Linked DNA regions of Variovorax paradoxus. The protein of the gene in region 1 binds, or shares a complex with, the protein of each later gene. Links are inferred from orthologs where the notes say so. Each region holds a gene or a part of one and is shown on either strand. Other genes may lie near its edges. The genes, in order: pmbA and tldD.

The links.
Region 2: the proteins of pmbA (region 1) and tldD are in contact, whole or in part, in a solved structure (PDB 5NJ9), measured with the Escherichia coli proteins. The link is inferred for Variovorax paradoxus from one-to-one orthologs.

Annotation. Positions count from the first base shown.
Region 1 is NZ_CP123990.1:3,751,771-3,760,160, reverse strand. What follows is about bases 3,271-6,079. They hold pmbA (metalloprotease PmbA), read left to right. Parts: upstream 3,271-3,894; coding sequence 3,895-5,265; downstream 5,266-6,079. Other genes in these bases: QHG62_RS18075 (fumarylacetoacetate hydrolase family protein), read right to left, coding at 5,285-6,076; yjgA (ribosome biogenesis factor YjgA), read right to left, coding at 3,271-3,790. Also shown: QHG62_RS18095 (efflux RND transporter permease subunit), read left to right, coding at 1-2,438; mog (molybdopterin adenylyltransferase), read right to left, coding at 2,428-3,012; more of yjgA, read right to left, coding at 3,134-3,270; QHG62_RS18070 (helix-turn-helix transcriptional regulator), read left to right, coding at 6,283-7,206; QHG62_RS18065 (AraC family transcriptional regulator), read left to right, coding at 7,203-8,153; QHG62_RS18060 (SMI1/KNR4 family protein), read right to left, coding at 8,181-8,390.
Region 2 is NZ_CP123990.1:4,776,041-4,784,620, reverse strand. Bases 543-3,541 are described here. They hold tldD (metalloprotease TldD), read right to left. Parts: upstream 2,773-3,541; coding sequence 1,312-2,772; downstream 543-1,311. Other genes in these bases: QHG62_RS22980 (LysR family transcriptional regulator), read right to left, coding at 2,769-3,541; QHG62_RS22990 (hypothetical protein), read right to left, coding at 722-1,264. Outside these bases: QHG62_RS22995 (3-deoxy-7-phosphoheptulonate synthase), read right to left, coding at 1-496; more of QHG62_RS22980, read right to left, coding at 3,542-3,710; QHG62_RS22975 (tripartite tricarboxylate transporter substrate binding protein), read left to right, coding at 3,858-4,859; QHG62_RS22970 (M20 aminoacylase family protein), read left to right, coding at 4,870-6,051; rod shape-determining protein RodA, read right to left, coding at 6,054-7,211; QHG62_RS22960 (sensor histidine kinase), read right to left, coding at 7,244-8,580. UniProt on the Escherichia coli protein: Metalloprotease involved in CcdA degradation. Suppresses the inhibitory activity of the carbon storage regulator (CsrA).

The DNA.
Region 1 (8,390 bases):
AAGACATCGGCAACGTGATCCTGGGCAACGCCAACGGCATTCCGCTGCGCGTGCGGGACGTGGCCGAAGTGGGCATCGGCCGGGAGCTGCGCACCGGCGCGGCCACCGACAACGGCCGCGAGGTGGTGCTGGGCACGGTGTTCATGCTGATCGGCGAGAACAGCCGCACCGTGTCGCAGGCGGTCGACAAGAAGATGCAGGAGATCAATCGCACGCTGCCCGCGGGTGTGAAGGCGGTGACGGTGTACGACCGCACCGTGCTGGTCGACAAGGCCATTGCCACGGTGAAGAAGAACCTCTTCGAAGGCGCGGTGCTGGTCATTGCGGTGCTGTTCCTGTTTCTCGGCAACATGCGCGCGGCGCTGATCACGGCGCTGGTCATCCCGCTGTCGATGCTCTTCACCTTCACCGGCATGGTGAACCAGAAGATCAGCGCCAACCTCATGAGCCTGGGGGCGCTGGACTTCGGCATCATCATCGACGGGGCGGTGGTGATCGTGGAAAACTGCGTGCGGCGCCTCGCGCATGCACAGGCCAAGCTCGCGCGGCCGCTCACACGCAGCGAGCGCTTCCATGAAGTGTTTGCGGCATCGCAAGAAGCCAGACGCCCGCTGCTGTTCGGCCAGCTGATCATCATGATCGTGTACCTGCCGATCTTTGCGCTCACGGGTGTCGAGGGCAAGCTGTTCCACCCGATGGCTTTCACCGTGGTGATTGCACTGCTGGGCGCGATGATCCTGTCGATCACCTTCATTCCGGCAGCCGTGGCGCTCTTCATCGGCAACAGGGTGAGCGAGAAAGAGAACCGCCTGATGCAGTGGGCCAGGCGCGGCTACGAGCCGCTGCTGGCGCGCGTGATGACGGCCAAGCCGCTGGTCATCACCATGGCTTGTGTCGCCGTGGTGCTTTCGGGCTTGCTGGCCATGCGGCTGGGCACGGAGTTTGTGCCGAGCCTGGGCGAGGGCGACTTTGCGGTGCAGGCGCTGCGTATACCGGGCACCAGCCTCACGCAGTCGGTCGAGATGCAAAGGCAGATCGAACGCACGCTGAAAGAAAAGTTTCCGGAAATCGAGCGCGTGTTTGCGCGCACCGGCACGGCGGAGATTGCGTCGGACCCGATGCCGCCGAACGTCTCGGACGGGTACGTCATGCTCAAGCCCGAGAGCGAGTGGCCGGCGCCTCAAGGTGCATCTCGCCGCACGCGCGCCGAACTGCTTGCCGCCGTGCAGGAAGAGGTTGAAAAGCTGCCGGGCAACAACTACGAGTTCTCACAGCCGATCCAGTTGCGCTTCAACGAACTGATCTCGGGTGTGCGCAGCGACGTGGCCGTAAAGATCTTCGGCGACGACATGGCGGTGCTGGACAAGACGGCGGCCGAGGTGTCGGAAACGTTGAGCAAGATCTCAGGTGCCGCAGAAGTGAAGGTCGAGCAGACCACCGGCCTGCCGATGCTCACCGTGAACATCGACCGCAGCAAGACGGCGCGCTACGGACTCAACGTGGGCGACGTGCAAGAGGCGATTTCCATTGCGGTGGGCGGCCGCGAGGCGGGCACGCTGTTCGAGGGCGACCGGCGCTTCGACATCCTCGTGCGCCTGCCCGAGAACCTGCGCACAGATCTGGAGGCGATCAAACGCTTGCCGATCGCGCTGCCCAAGGGCAATGGCGCCGAGGCGCAGCAGCGCACCAGCTTCATTCCGTTGGGCGAGGTGGCCGCGCTGGATCTTGCGCCCGGCCCGAACCAAGTCAGCCGAGAAGACGGCAAGCGCCGCATCGTGGTGAGCGCGAACGTGCGCGGCCGCGACCTCGGCTCGTTCGTGGCCGAAGCCGAGGAAGCCATGCGCAAGGTGAGCATTCCACCCGGCTACTGGACCGCCTGGGGCGGTCAATACGAAAACCTGGCCTCGGCCACCGAGCGGCTGCAGGTGGTGGTGCCGGTGTCGCTGCTGCTGGTGTTCACGTTGCTGTTCGCGATGTTCGGCAACCTGAAGGACGGTCTGCTGGTGTTCACCGGCATTCCGTTCGCACTCACGGGCGGCATCGTGGCGCTGTGGCTGCGCGGCATACCGCTGTCGATCTCGGCGGCGGTGGGTTTCATCGCGCTCTCCGGCGTGGCGGTGCTCAACGGGCTGGTGATGATTTCGTTCATTCGCAACCTGCGCGAGGGCGGGTTGCCGCTCGATGCGGCAATTCGCGAAGGTGCGCTCACGCGGTTGCGGCCGGTGCTGATGACCGCCCTGGTCGCTTCGCTGGGTTTCGTGCCAATGGCCATTGCCACGGGCACCGGCGCCGAGGTGCAGCGGCCGCTGGCAACGGTGGTGATCGGCGGCATCCTGTCGTCTACCGCGCTGACGCTGCTGGTGCTGCCCTTGCTCTATCGCTGGGCGCACCGGCGCGACGAGGAAGACGGGCGCGAAGCCCGGCTTCTCAGTTCCTGATCGCCGACTTGGGCCTGAAGGCCTTGCAGACCGAATCGTCGGTTTCGAGGTACGGCCCGCCAATCAGGTCGATGCAGTACGGCACCGCCGCGAAGATGCCCGGCACGACCTGCTTCCCGTCGGTATCCTTCAGCCCTTCGAGCGTTTCCGCAATCGACTTCGGCTGCCCCGGCAGGTTGATGATCAGGCTCTTGTCGCGAATGACCGCCACCTGGCGCGAAAGGATGGCGGTGGGCACGAAGCGCAGGCTGATCTGGCGCATCTGCTCGCCGAAGCCGGGCATTTCCTTGTGGGCCACGGCCAGGGTGGCCTCGGGCGTTACGTCGCGCAGGGCCGGGCCGGTGCCGCCGGTGGTCAGCACCAGCGAGCAGCCGGCGTCTACCAGCTCGATGAGCGTGGCGCTGATGAGCGCCGCTTCGTCGGGAATGAGCCGGGATTCGAAATCGATGGGGTTCTTGAGCGCACGGCCCAGCCAATCCTTGAGCGAGGGCAGGCCCTTGTCTTCGTAGGTGCCGCTGGAGGCACGGTCGCTGATGGAGACGATGCCGATGCGGATGGAGTCAGGTGTGCTCATGGTGTTGCTCCTTCCCCTTTCGGGGGAAGGTTGGGATGGGGGCAGCCAGGGTGCCCGATGGATGCGCCGCTTGCCCCCACCCCGGCCCTCCCCCGGGAGGGGAGGGAGAAAGGCAAGTGGCTCACGCGTTGTCTTCCCGGTCTTGCGCAGCAGCAGCCGCAGCATGGTCCGCGCCGCCGTGCACCGACAACTCCGCGCGCACCAGCTGAAAGATCTCGCGATAAGCCTTGCCCTGGCGGGGCGCCTCACCGGCGGGACCGGTCTTCATGTCCTTGCGGGCCTGGCGCACCAAGGCGCGCAGCTGCTGCGAATCGGTGCCGGGGTGCGTTTCGATCCAGCCGCCCAGCGCGTCATCGTCGGCAATCAGCCGGTCGCGCCAGCGTTCGGCCTCGTGCAGGGCGGCGGCTTCGGCCGCGGGCACGGTGTTCTGCTCGGCCAGGGCCTGTTTCACGGCTTCCAGCGCCTCGGGTTCGAGCTTGCGCATCAGCTTGCCGATGAACTGCATCTGGCGGCGCTTGCCCTCGAAATTGGTAATGCGCTTGGCCTCGGCCACGGCGTCGATCAGCTTTTCGTCCAGCGGCAGCGCGTCGAACAGGCCGGCGCGCAGGCCGAGCAGTTCGGTGCCCAGCTTTTGCAGTTCGTCGCTTTCGCGCTTCAGGTCGGTACGGCTGGCTTCGTCGGTGCCCTTGAGCTCGCGCTTGAGCTCCAGGTCGAGCTCGCTGCCTTCGGCAACGAACTGGCCACGGACGAAATAGCCTTTTTTGGGTTTGCGGGACATGGGGTGGATTCTGGGCCGCCCCGTGCGGCGTTGCAACGCGTGCAATGCAGAGGGGCGAGCCGGGGGAAACGGAAAATAGGGGGCGCAAGTATCATAGCCACCACATGACGACATCTTCCTCGCGCGCCGATTCCGGCTTCGCCTACAGCCGCTCCTTCTTCGAAAACCTGGTCGACACGGCCCTGGCCCACGCCAAAAAGCTCGGTGCAACCGATGCCGGCGCCGAGGCCTCCGAGGGCTGCGGCCTCAGCGTCTCGGTTCGCAAGGGCGAACTCGAAAACGTCGAGCGCAACCGCGACAAGTCGCTGGGCATCACGGTCTACGTGGGCCACCGCCGCGGCAACGCCAGTACCTCCGACTTTTCCGAGGCCGCCATCGCCCAGACCGTGCAGGCTGCCTACGACATTGCCCGCTTCACGGCTGAAGACCCCGTGAGCGGTCTTCCCGACGAGGAAGACATTGCCAAGGTCCACCCCGAACTCGACCTGTTCCACCCCTGGGACGTGACGAGCGAGCAGGCCGCCAAGCTGGCGCTGGAATGCGAAGCCGCGGCGCTTTCGACCGACAAGCGCATCACCAACAGCGAAGGCGCGGGCGTTTCGGCCCAGCAGAGCCACTTCTTCAGCGCCCACACGCACGGTTTTCGCGGCGGCTATGCCAGTTCGCGGCATTCGATTTCGGTTGCACCCATCGCCGGCAAGGGCGACGACATGCAGCGTGACTCCTGGTACAGCTCCATGCGCTCGGCCGACGAACTGGCCAGCCCGCAGGCCGTGGGCCGCTACGCCGCCGAACGGGCGCTGAGCCGGCTCAAGTCGCGCAAGATCAAGACCACCGAATGCCCGGTGCTGTTCGAGTCGCCGCTGGCCGTCGGCCTGTTGGGCGGGCTGGTGCAGGCCGTGAGCGGCGGGGCGCTGTACCGCAAGAGCACCTTCCTCCTGGATTCGCTCGGCAAGCCGGTGCTGCCCAAGCACGTGGACGTGGCGGAAGACCCGCATGTGATGCGCGGCAAGGGCAGCTCGCCGTTCGACGACGAAGGCGTGATCACCCGTGCGCGCAAGGTGGTGGATGCCGGCCGGCTCGAAGGCTACTTTCTGTCGACCTATTCGGCACGCAAGCTCGGCATGAAGACCACCGGCAACGCCGGCGGCTCGCACAACCTGACGCTGAGCTCGCGCCTCACCAAATCCGGCGACGACCTCGACGCCATGCTGGCCAAGCTCGGCACCGGCCTGTTCGTGATCGAGCTGATGGGCCAGGGCGTGAACTACGTGACCGGCGACTATTCGCGCGGTGCCAGCGGCTTCTGGGTCGAGAAGGGGCGCATCGCCTTTCCGGTGCAGGAGATCACCATTGCGGGCAACCTGAAGGACATGCTGATGGGCATCGAGGCCATCGGCGCCGATGCCTACACCTTCGGCGCGAAGACCACGGGCTCGGTGCTGATCAACCGCATGAAGGTGGCCGGCAGCTGAGGCTGGCCACCTTCTGCGATCAGACGATCCGGACCGAAAGGTTCGGCAGGCCGTCGATGTGGATCTCGATCACGTCGCCGCGCACCACCGGGCCCACATTCTCCGGCGTGCCCGAATAGATGATGTCGCCGGGCATCAGCTCGAAGGCCTGCGACAGGCGACTGATCTGCTCGGCCACCGACCAGATCATGTGCTTGAGCGTGGCGTTCTGCTTGGTCTGGCCATTCACCTTGAGCCAGATTGCCCCGTCGGTGTAGTGGCCGACCTTGGCCACCGGATGAATCGGGCCAATGGGTGCCGACTTGTCGAAGCTCTTGCCGATTTCCCAGGGCTTTTTCTGGTCGCCCATTTCGCGCTGCAGGTCGCGGCGGGTCATGTCCAGGCCCAGTGAATAGCCGTAGACGAGGCCCAGCGCGTCTGCTGGCGCGATGTCGCGGCCGCCCTTGCCGAGCGCCACGACCAGCTCGACCTCGTAGTGGTAATTTTTGGTGAGCGTGGGGTAGGGGTGATCGGCCACCGTGCCGGGCGTGACGACCTGGATCGCGTCCGTGGGTTTCTGAAAGAAGAACGGCGGCTCGCGGGTGGGGTCTGACCCCATTTCGCGCGCATGAGCCGCGTAGTTGCGGCCGATGCAGTAGATGCGGCGTACCGGAAACGCCTGCTCGCTGCCGACGATTGGAACCGTGGTCTGCGCCACCGCAAAAGGCGTTTGCGGCGCGCGCGATGCACCGGCCGGAATGGCGCAGCCGGCCACTGCGCCGGCAGCAATGGCTGCGGAGCCGGCCAGCAGGCCGCGTCGTGAACTGGACATGATCTTTGTCTCCTGAATCCTTGAATGGGCGATGAAAGCCGGCCGCGGCCAGCCGGGCCATTCTGGAGCGCACTGCCGCCGCGTTCTTGCACGCATCTACGCAAAAACAGGACGCAAGCAACACCGGCCATTCACCTTGCGGTGGCCGGGCGTGGGCTTACCATCGCGCCATGTCGGCCCTTCAATCCAGCCTTCGCCTCTACGGCATGCAGGAGCGCGCGAACCATCTCGACTTCGACATTCGTTTCGAAGGCGCGCGGGACGTGCTGGCGCGGCCGCACCGGCACGAGTATTTCCAGATCCAGGTCAGCATCCACGGCGGGTCGCAGCAGATCGTTGGCGGCGCGGTGCGCCCGTTTACCGCGGGGCACCTGAGCTTTGTGCTGCCGTACCGCGTGCATGTGGTGCCGCATCCGCCCGGCGCCCGCTATGCCATCGTGAACTTCGACCAGGGTTTTCTCTGGCCCGAGCTGGCGGTCGAGGCGCTCGACCTCGAGGGGGTGCCGGTTTCGCGCCAGCCCGAGCTCGCGCCCTTCCTGTTCCAGGAGTACATGGACTTTCATTTCGGCGATACCGATTTCGCGCGCATTCTCGGGTGGCTCGAAGAGCTTGCCGTGCTCAACCGTGAGCGGCGCTTCGGCAGCGTGGGCGCGATCCGCGGCATTCTGCTGCAGTTGATGGGCCTGGCCTGCAGCCGGCACGAGGCGCAGTTGCTCACGCAGGCCGCGCTGCAGAGCGGCCGCAGCACAGGCGGAGATGCGCTGCAACGCGTGATGCGCTATGTGCGCGAGCACCTGGGCGAGGAGATGTCGCTCAACGATGCCGCCGCGGCGGCCATGCTGTCGCCGAACTATCTTGCGCACCTGCTCAAGAAGCAGACGCACCGCACCTTTACCGAACTGGTGACCGAGCGCCGCCTGGAGCGCGCGAAGGAACTGCTGCTGACCTCGAACGCCCGCATCGCCGACATCGCGCGGCAGTGCGGCTTCGGCGATGCGGTTTACTTCAGCCGCCGGTTCAGGCTGCGCAACGGCGTGACGCCCAGGCAGTTCCGCAGCCAGGCCGATGCCGGGCTGGCCAAGGCTGCAGGGCCCGACAGGCAAGCAAGCCACCCCCGAGAGATGCCATGAGCAGACACCACGCCGCGCGAAAGCCGGAACTCGAACATGAACTGATGCGCGATCCGCGGCTCGGATTCGAGCCGGCGGGCGGGAGCTCCGTGCGCTGCCTGCAGCACGGCGTGCCCTGGCCGTTCGACTGCTGGCACTACCACGACGAGTACGAACTGCAGATCATCAACCGCAGCAGCGGCGATGCCTATGTCGGCAACCACATCGGACGCTTCGAGCCCGGCTACGTTGCGCTTGTGGGCGGGCGCCTGCCGCACACCTGGATTTCGGACGGCGTACCGCCCGAGGGCATTGCCGACCGCAGCATGGTCATACATTTTCGCGACGAGCCGCTGCGCAAGGGCGTGGGCTTGTTCCCCGAGCTGGAAGCGGTGCTGCCGATGCTCGACCGCGCGAAGCTCGGCGTCGAGTTCTTCGGTATCGGCGAGCGTGTGCGGGAGCGCTTTGCGCGTGTTCAGGCGCAGGAGGGCCTGGCCCGGCTGTCGGAGTTCATCGGCCTGCTGCACGAGCTCGCCAACTGGGAAGACTATCGCCAGATTTCGAGTGCCGCCGGCCCGCTGGGCGAAGACCCGAGCGCCAACTCGCGCATGCGCCGCGTGCTCGACTACCTCGATCAGCACCTCACTGAAGACCTCTCGCTGCCGGCCGTGTGCGCGGTGGCCAACATGGCCGAAAGCAGCTTTTCGCGCTACTTTCACAAGCACATGGGCAGCACGTTCACCGACTTCGTCACCCGCCTGCGCATTTCGAAAGCCTGCGAGATGCTGCAAGTGTCCGACCGGCTGGTGAGCGACATCTGCTATGAGGTGGGTTTTTCGAACCTCGCCAATTTCAACCGGCGTTTTCTTCAGCTCAAGGGCATGACACCCTCGGCCTACCGGCAGCAGGCGCAAGACCGGTTCGGACTTCGTACGGCGCAGAACACGCCGGTTGCCGCCGCGGCTTGAATCGGCATCGAGGCCCGGCTCGGCGCGTCAGGTGCCGCGCTGCGAGGCAAACAGCTCCGGTACCGCGTCGAGGAAGTGAAATGTCTTGGGCGTTTTCATATTGAAGCTCCGGCCTCCGTCATCCTCGTCATGGATATTCGAGTTGCCCGAATCCAATTGATCGGCCATCCAGTCGAGAAACGTTGCCAGCGAACTGCCCACGACGAACTTCTCGTTTTCGTCTCGGCCGAAATTGAT
Region 2 (8,580 bases), 1.0 Mb from region 1 along the record:
TCACGTCGAGAAACTCGCTGCCCGCCGGCAGGCCGAGCCGGTTGATGTCGATGAGCAGCTGGCGCGCAATGCGCAGGCCCTCGTCGATGCGGTAGCTTTCGTCCAGGTACGGATCGTTGATGAGGCCCTTCCAGCCCACCGTGGTGCGCGGCTTCTCGAAGTACACGCGCATGACGATTTCCAGCGTGCCGGCGTACTTTTCGCGCTCCACCTTCAGGCGGCGGGCGTATTCGAGCGCGGCGGCGGGGTCATGGATCGAGCACGGCCCCATGATCACCAGCAGCCTGTCGTCCTTGCCCGCCATGATGTTGTGGATGTTGCGGCGCGTGCCCTCGATCAGCGTTTCGACCGGCGTGCCGCGAATCGGAAAGAAGCGGATCAGATGTTCGGGAGGGGGCAGCACGTTGATGTCCTTGATGCGTTCGTCGTCGGTCTTGCTGGTTTTTTCGACGCTCGCATACCAGCTGTCGCTGGCGGGGGCAGTGTTCGTGCTCATGGTGCTTTTCCTTGTTGGAGTGAAATCGTCAGGGCATAAAAAAACCGCCGGGGGCTCTGGGCCACCGGCGGTTCTGGGAGGGTGTTCGTTTGCTTTACGCGCTCGCCTCTCGTCCGCCGGAAACCGGGAACCAAAAGTAGGCAAAGAAATAAGCGCGGAGGGCGGACATGTGGGCGAAATGTAGCACGGAAAACAAAAAGCCGGGCAAAGCCCGGCTCCGAACGCTTAGCGGTAGCCCGACTCGTTGGGGTTGTGGATGATCCAGATCAGGTTGCCGCCCGAGTAGTCGCCCATGCCGCCACCTGCAAAAACCAGCCGCCCCTGGCCCTTGTAGGTCATCTCGTAGCGGTGGCGGTCGCTGCCGAAGTAGAACGGAATGAAGGCCTTGCCCGTGACATAGGCGCCCTGGTCCGTCGGCTGGCCGGCGAGGTCGGTCACCTGCTTGGCGCTCATGCCGATCTGCAGGCGCGAGAACTTGCTGTTGCGTGCGGGAACACCCGTGATCTCGCCTTCGTAGCCGTTCAGGCCCTTGACGGTACGGCCGCTGCCGGCTTCGACCTTGGACGAATCAATGACGTTGCCCTTGGCGTCCATGCCGGCCTTGACGCCGCCGCGCGCCGGGGCGGCGGGTGCGCTGGCAGCGGGCGCCGACGCCGTGGGCTGGCTGTTGTCGCCCGAACCGCCGCGCGAAGCGCAACCTGCGGTTGCGAGCGCCACTGCGGCAGTTGCAGCCCACAGGGCTGCGGACGAATTGATCCTGATCCTCATCAAGTGCTCCTCTTTTTGAAAAATAAGGAGCCGAGCTTAGCAAGCTCTCAGGCCGTTCCGCCTACGGTCAAACCATCGATGCGCAGCGTAGGCTGGCCAACGCCCACGGGCACGCTCTGGCCTTCCTTGCCGCAAGTGCCCACGCCGGAATCGAGCGCCATGTCGTTGCCGATCATGGTCACGCGGGTGAGCGCGTCGGGGCCGTTGCCCACGATGGTCGCGCCCTTCACCGGGTACTGGATCTTGCCGTTCTCGACCCAGAAGGCCTCGCTCGCCGAGAACACGAACTTGCCGCTGGTGATGTCGACCTGGCCGCCGCCGAAGTTGGTGGCGTACAAGCCCTTCTTGATGCTGGCCACGATTTCCTTGGGGTCCTTGTCGCCGCCGAGCATGTAGGTGTTGGTCATGCGCGGCATCGGCACGTGGGCGTAGCTCTCGCGGCGGCCGTTGCCGGTGGGCTTGACCTTCATGAGGCGTGCGTTGAGCGAATCCTGGATGTAGCCCTTGAGGATGCCGTCTTCGATGAGCACGTTGCGCTGGCTTGCGTTGCCCTCGTCGTCCACGTTGAGCGAGCCGCGGCGGTCGGCAATGGTGCCGTCGTCCAGCACTGTGACGCCCTTGGCCGCCACGCGCTGGCCGATGCGGCCCGAGAACGCGCTCGAGCCCTTGCGGTTGAAGTCGCCTTCCAGCCCGTGGCCGATGGCTTCGTGCAGCAGAATGCCGGGCCAGCCGGAGCCGAGCACCACGGTCATTTCGCCGGCTGGCGCCGGACGGGCGTCGAGGTTGGTCAGCGCAGCCTTCACGGCTTGGTCAACGTATTCGGCAATCTGTTCGTCGGTGAAGTAGGCCAGGCCGAAACGCCCGCCCCCGCCGCCGGAGCCAACCTCGCGCCGGCCGTTCTGCTCGGCAATCACGGTCACCGACAGGCGCACCAGCGGCCGCACGTCGGCTGCCAGGGTGCCGTCGGCGCGCGCCACCAGCACCACGTCGTACTCGCTCGCCAGGCCGGCCATGACCTGCGCCACGCGCGGATCGCGCGAACGGGCGAGCTTCTCGACCCGCTCGAGCAACTTGACCTTGGCCGTGCTGTCGAGCGTGGAAATGGGATCGACGCCGTTATAGAGCGAGCGGCTCGAAGCAATCTTGCGAGCCGGCGTCTTCACGCGGCCAGTGCGGCCGGCGGAGGAAATGGAGCGGACCGTGCGGGCCGCGTCGAGCAGCGATGCCTCCGAAATATCGTCCGAATAGGCGAATGCGGTCTTCTCGCCGCTGACCGCGCGCACGCCGACGCCCTGGTCGATGCTGAAGCTGCCGGTCTTGACGATGCCCTCTTCGAGGCTCCAGCCCTCGCTGCGCGTGTACTGGAAGTACAGGTCGGCGTCGTCCACCTTGTGGGCGGTGATCTCGGCCAGTGCCTTGCTCAGGTGCGATTCGTCCAGGCCGAAGGGCGTGAGAAGGAGTTGTTGCGCCGTGGCAAGGCGCTCGATGGTAGGTTCGCGAGAGATCATTGACGGATTATTGCTCGCGCCCGGCTTCTGCGCTTCAGCGGGGGCGGGCCCGCTTGATCGCGCAGGAACTCGTCGGCCAGCTCGCGAAGGATGGCCAGTGCCGGCGCCTCGGTGCGGCGGGCGAGGGTCACCACCGCAAAGCGCGCCACGCGCGCCAGCGCCGGACGCACGTCGAGCTCCTGCAGATCGGGCGCCGCGGCACGAATGGCCAGCAGCACCGTGTCGCTGCTGCGCGCAACCTCGACCAGGCTCGGCACCTCTTCACATTGCAGCGTGACGCATGCCGAGGGATGCGCCTGCGGCCCGTGGGCCTCGACCAGGGCTGCCGCTACCTGATCGCTGAGCGGCGTGGAGGCGATGGGGTAGTTCTGCACGTCGGCAAAAACAACGTCTCCGCGCTTGCGTGCGAGCGGGTGGCCAGGCCGGCACATGAACACGCCGCGCATCTCGCGTACGGTGTCCAGCTTCAGGTCGGGCGCCGGCTTGAGCGAGAGTGCATCCACCACCAGCGCATCCAGCGTGCGGGCCCGCAGCGCCTGGAGGAGCATGTCGGTGTGTCCACGGGCCACTACCGTGCGGACCTTCGGGTGGCGCTCGGCCATGCGCATCAGCAACGGCGTCATCAGCATGGCACCGGGGCCCGAGCCCATGCCGACGCGCAGTTCGCCGCCCTCGGCATGGCCGACGAGGCGGCCGCTGCCGTGCAGGTCTTCCGCGTCGAGCACCAGTTGGCGCGCACGCTCGAGCGCCTGCTTGCCGAACGGCGTGAGTTCATTGCGGCGCCCCACCCTGTCGAACAGGGGCAGACCCAGTTCGTCTTCCAGCGCACGAATGCTGCGGCTGAGCGCCGGCTGCGTCAGGTGCATGACCTGCGCCGAAGCGCTGAAAGAGCCGGTGGCGGCCAGCGAGATCAGATGCCGAAGCTGCACCAGGGTCATGGGCACGGATGAACAAAAGAATGAGTTGAACTCATGCTAATGCAAAGAACAATGCATTGGACGAGGGGTTTTCGCGCCCCTAGGATGAATTGGCGCGCCCTTCTGCTGCGCTCACCGAATCGCCCTCAACCCACGAAAGCGACACACATGACGACGACGAAGTCCTTCTTCCGCAGGCGCAACCTGCTCGCCTGCGGCTTGCTGGCGGCCACCGGCGCCGCGGCACTCGCGCAGCAGCAGCCTTATCCGGCCAAGCCCATCAACCTCATGGTTCCGTATCCCGCGGGCGGGCCTTCCGATGCCACGGCGCGCATCTTCACGGTACCGCTGGGCCGCGAACTCGGGCAGCAGGTGATCGTGGAGAACCTGGGCGGCGTCAGCGGCGCCCTTGCCGCGCAGAAAGTGCTTTCCGCGCCGGCAGATGGCTACTACGTCTTTCAGGGCTCGCCCAACGAGGTCATCCTTTCGCCGCTCGCGAATGCGGCCGTGAAGCTCAAGGCCGAGGACTTTCGCCTGGTGGCACCGGTGGCCGAGGCGGTAATGGTGTTCGTGGCGCGCAAGGACCTGCCGGCCAACAGCGTCGACGAGCTCATTGCACTGGCCCGCAAGTCGTCCGCCGAGCCGCTGAGCTACGGCAGCGTAGGCATCGGCTCGCTCTACCACCTGCTGCTCGAAAAGGTACAGCTGCAGACGGGCATCAAGCTCAACCATGCGCCCTACAAGGGCAACGCGCCGCTGCTGCAGGACATCGGCGGGGGCCAGGTCGACTTCGCGGTGCTGGTCTACAGCGCGGCGATGGGAGCGCTGGCCGAGCAAGGCCGGCTAAAGGTGATCGGGCAACTGGGCGCTCGCCGCTCCGAACTCCTGAAGAACGTGCCCGCAATGAGCGAGAGCAAGGAACTCAAGGACTTCGACTACAAGACCTGGAGCGGCTTCCTGGTGCCCAGGAAGACGCCGGAGGACGTCGTGCAGCGCCTGCACAAGGCAATTGGCGCCACACTGGTCGATGCGGGCGTGCGCTCGCAGCTTGCGGCACAGACGCAGTTGGCCTCGGCCCCCACCTCGCTGGCCGAAGCACAGAAATTCTTCGAAAGCGAAACCGCACGCTACCGCGACATCGCAAAGTCCATCCACCTGCAACCCCAATAGGCACCACTGCATGAACAACCTGATTGAAGACTTGCAGCACCACGCCGAAGAATTCATCGGCATTCGCCGCGACATCCACCGCCACCCGGAACTGGCTTTCGGCGAACACCGCACCGCCGCGCTGGTCGCCGAGAAATTGCAGGCCTGGGGCTACGAGGTGGCACAGGGGCTGGGCGGCACCGGCGTGGTGGGCCGTCTGGTCCGCGGAGACGGAGCGCGGCGCCTGGGCATTCGCGCCGACATGGATGCATTGCCCATCGACGAGGCCACCGGCCTGCCCTACGCCAGCTGCAATCACGGCGTGATGCACGCCTGCGGCCACGACGGCCACACCGCAATGCTGCTGGCCGCGGCGCACCACCTGGCCGCGCGCGGGCGTTTCTCCGGCACGCTCAACCTGATCTTCCAGCCTGCCGAAGAAGGCGGCGGCGGCGCGCTTCGCATGATGGAAAACGGCCTGTTCGACAGGTATCCGTGCGACGCCATCTTTGCCATGCACAACATGCCGGGCCTCTCGCAAGGCCGGTTTTCGCTGCGCGAGGGTGCCGCCATGGCTTCTTCCGACTACGCCACCGTGGTGATCGAGGGCGTGGGAGGGCACGGCGCCATGCCGCACCGCACCGCCGACCCGGTGGTGGCGGCAGCCAGCATCGTCATGGCGCTGCAAAGCGTGGTCTCCCGCAATATCGACCCGCTCCAGATGGGCGTGGTCACGGTGGGTGCCATCCACGCGGGCAAGGCCAACAACGTGATTCCGGCCAGCGCGACGCTGGAGATCAGCATGCGGGCGCTCGACCGCGAGGTGCGCGCGCTGCTCGAAAATCGCGTAAAGGCCGTCATTGCCGCGCAGGCCGAGAGCTTCGGCTGCAAGGCCGTGATCGACTGGCGCAAGGGCTATGCGGTGCTGGTCAACACGCCGGCCGAAACGGATTTCGCGCGGCAGGTTGCGGTGGAACTGGTGGGAGCCGAATGCGTGACACCGCAAGGCCCGCCGCTGACTGGCAGCGAGGACTTCGCCTTCATGCTCGAACAGGTGCCGGGCAGCTACCTGCTGATAGGAAATGGCGACGGGGACAGTGCCGGGGCCTGCATGGTCCATAACCCTGGCTACGACTTCAACGACGACAACGTTGCGCTCGGAGCCGCGTATTGGGTGCTGCTGGCCGAGCGCTTCCTGGCCGGCACAGGCTGAAGCTAGTTCGACTGGGACAGCTTCCTGGCCCGGGCGATCGACATCAAGATGCCCAGCCCCAGCCCCAGCGTCACCATGGCAGTACCGCCGTAGCTGATGAACGGCAGCGGCACGCCCACCACGGGCAGGATGCCGCTCACCATGCCCATGTTGACGAAGGCATAGGTGAAGAAAATCATCGTCACCGCCCCGGCCAAGAGCCGGGAGAACAGCGTGGTGGCGTTGGTCGCAATGGCCAGCCCGCGAAAGATCAACAGGATGAAAGCCGCAATCAGCGCAAGGTTGCCCACGAGGCCGAATTCCTCGGAATACGCGGCAAAGATGAAGTCGGTGGTGCGTTCGGGAATGAATTCGAGGTGCGTCTGCGTGCCCTGCATGAACCCCTTGCCGCCCACGCCGCCCGAACCGATGGCGATCATCCCCTGGATGATGTGGAACCCCTTGCCCAGCGGATCCTTGCTCGGGTCGAGCAGTGTGCAAACGCGCTGCTTCTGGTAGTCGTGCAGCACCCGCCAATCGACGCCATCGGCGCACAGCTGCGACTCGAAGCCCACGATCAGCGTGATGGCCACGGCGCCAATCACCACTGGCGGCACGATGAGCTTCCACGGCAGCCCGGCGAAAAAGATCACCGCCAGACCGGCGGCAAGCACCAGCAGCGAAGTGCCCAGGTCGGGCTGCTTCATGATGAGCCCGACCGGAATGGCCAGCAGCACCGTGGCCACCACGAAATCGAGCGGCCTCAGCTGGCCCTCCCGGCGCTGGAACCACCAGGCCAGCATCAGCGGCATTGCAATCTTGAGGATTTCGCTGGGCTGGATCACCACGCCGACGTTGATCCAGCGCGTCGCGCCCTTTTTCGTGATTCCGAACAGCGCAACGGCAACCAGCAGCGACACCCCCGCCACGTAGAGCGGCACTGCGAACATCATCAACCGCTGCGGCGGCACCTGGGCCACCACGAACATGATGAAGCCGGCCAGCAGCATGTTGCGCCCATGATCCGCAAAGCGCGAGCCGTGGTCGTAACCCGACGAATACATGGTCAGCAACCCGGCAAATGCCAGCAACAGCACGGCAAAGGCCAGAAAGCCGTCGAAGCCCTGGAAGATGGGCGCGACGCGGCGCGCCAGGGAGGGCTGATTGAACACGGCGGACATGGGGCTGGATTATCCGCGCCCCGCAACGCCCGTCAGTCGAATTCGAGTTGAACGACCGTGCGCCCCACTCGGCTTTCGACCGCAAGCCGAGCGCCGACCGCGCCGGCCTGCTCCGCCAGCGCCCGGGGCACCCGCGCTGCGTCGAAGCCCCGTCCGTCATCGATCACGCGCAGTTGCACCGCGCCGGCCGCCGGTTGCGCCTCGATGCGGAGCGTTTTGGCCTGTGCATGCTGCAGCACGTTGGAAATGGCCTCGAAGAGCAGGAACTGCAGTTGCCGCATGCCCTGCGCGTCCAGCCCCCTGACCGTGGGCACCTCTTCCACGCCCCACTCCAGCCTGATGCCCGCGGCCGCAAGGCGCGGTTCCAGCCGGTAGCGCAGCGCCGCCAGCAGGGCGCCGACATCGCCCGGCGGCAGGTGAATGGAGTCGATGGACAGCTTGAGCTGGTCGAGCGAGTCCTGCAGGGTCCGCAGCAGCTCCTCGGGGCTGGTCTGGCCCGACTGCAGCTGCCGGATGGCCGAGCTGATGCGCGAACCCACGCCGTCATGCATGTCGCGCAGGATGCGTTCGCGCTCATGGGTGCGGGCCTGGTCGCGCGCCACCTGCTCCAGCGCCGCAAAGGTCGATGCAAGCTCGCGTTCGCGCTGCGCCACCCGCTCGGCCAAAGCCGCAACCGAACCCCGCGCCTCGATGCTTGCGGCGTGAAAGCGCCTGAGCACGATCAGCAGCAGTGCAACGCCGAAGAAAACGGACGAATAGCGCACCCAGGTGGTCTCGCCGTAGGAGTCGCTCAGGCGAATCACCAGCCAGTCCCTGATGCCGAAGCCCAGCGTTACCAGCGCGGCGGCCGCCACCAGCAGGCGCTCCATGGTCGGCCGCCTGACCGTCCCCACCACAAAGGCCGAGACGAACAGCGTGATGAACACGATTTCTCCCGCGAGCCAGCCGGTGAGCCAGTACGGCTCTTCACGGAACAGCGCCATCGAGCTGGCGCCGATGGTTCCGGCCACCACGCCCGCCATGGGCCAGCGCAGCCAGCGCAAGCGGGGCCGGCCGTCCCAACCCGCAAGGTGATAGCAGAACATCATGGCGGAGGCCATCCAGCCGGCGTAGCAGGCGGCCATGAGCACACCCCAGGCCGGCCAGGGAAGGGGCGGTTCGGCAATCACGCCGTCGGCCACCCGCAGGGCCCAGCAGAATTCGGCGAGCGCGGCCCAGAAATAGATGCTTTCGCGCCGATGCCCCGCCACGGCTTCGACATCGACCTGCGTAAGCCACAGCGCCAGTGCAATGCCCCCGACGATGAGACTGAAAGCGGTCAGGAGCACCGAGCCGGTAAAACGCCAGCCATAGGCACTCTCGAATAGAT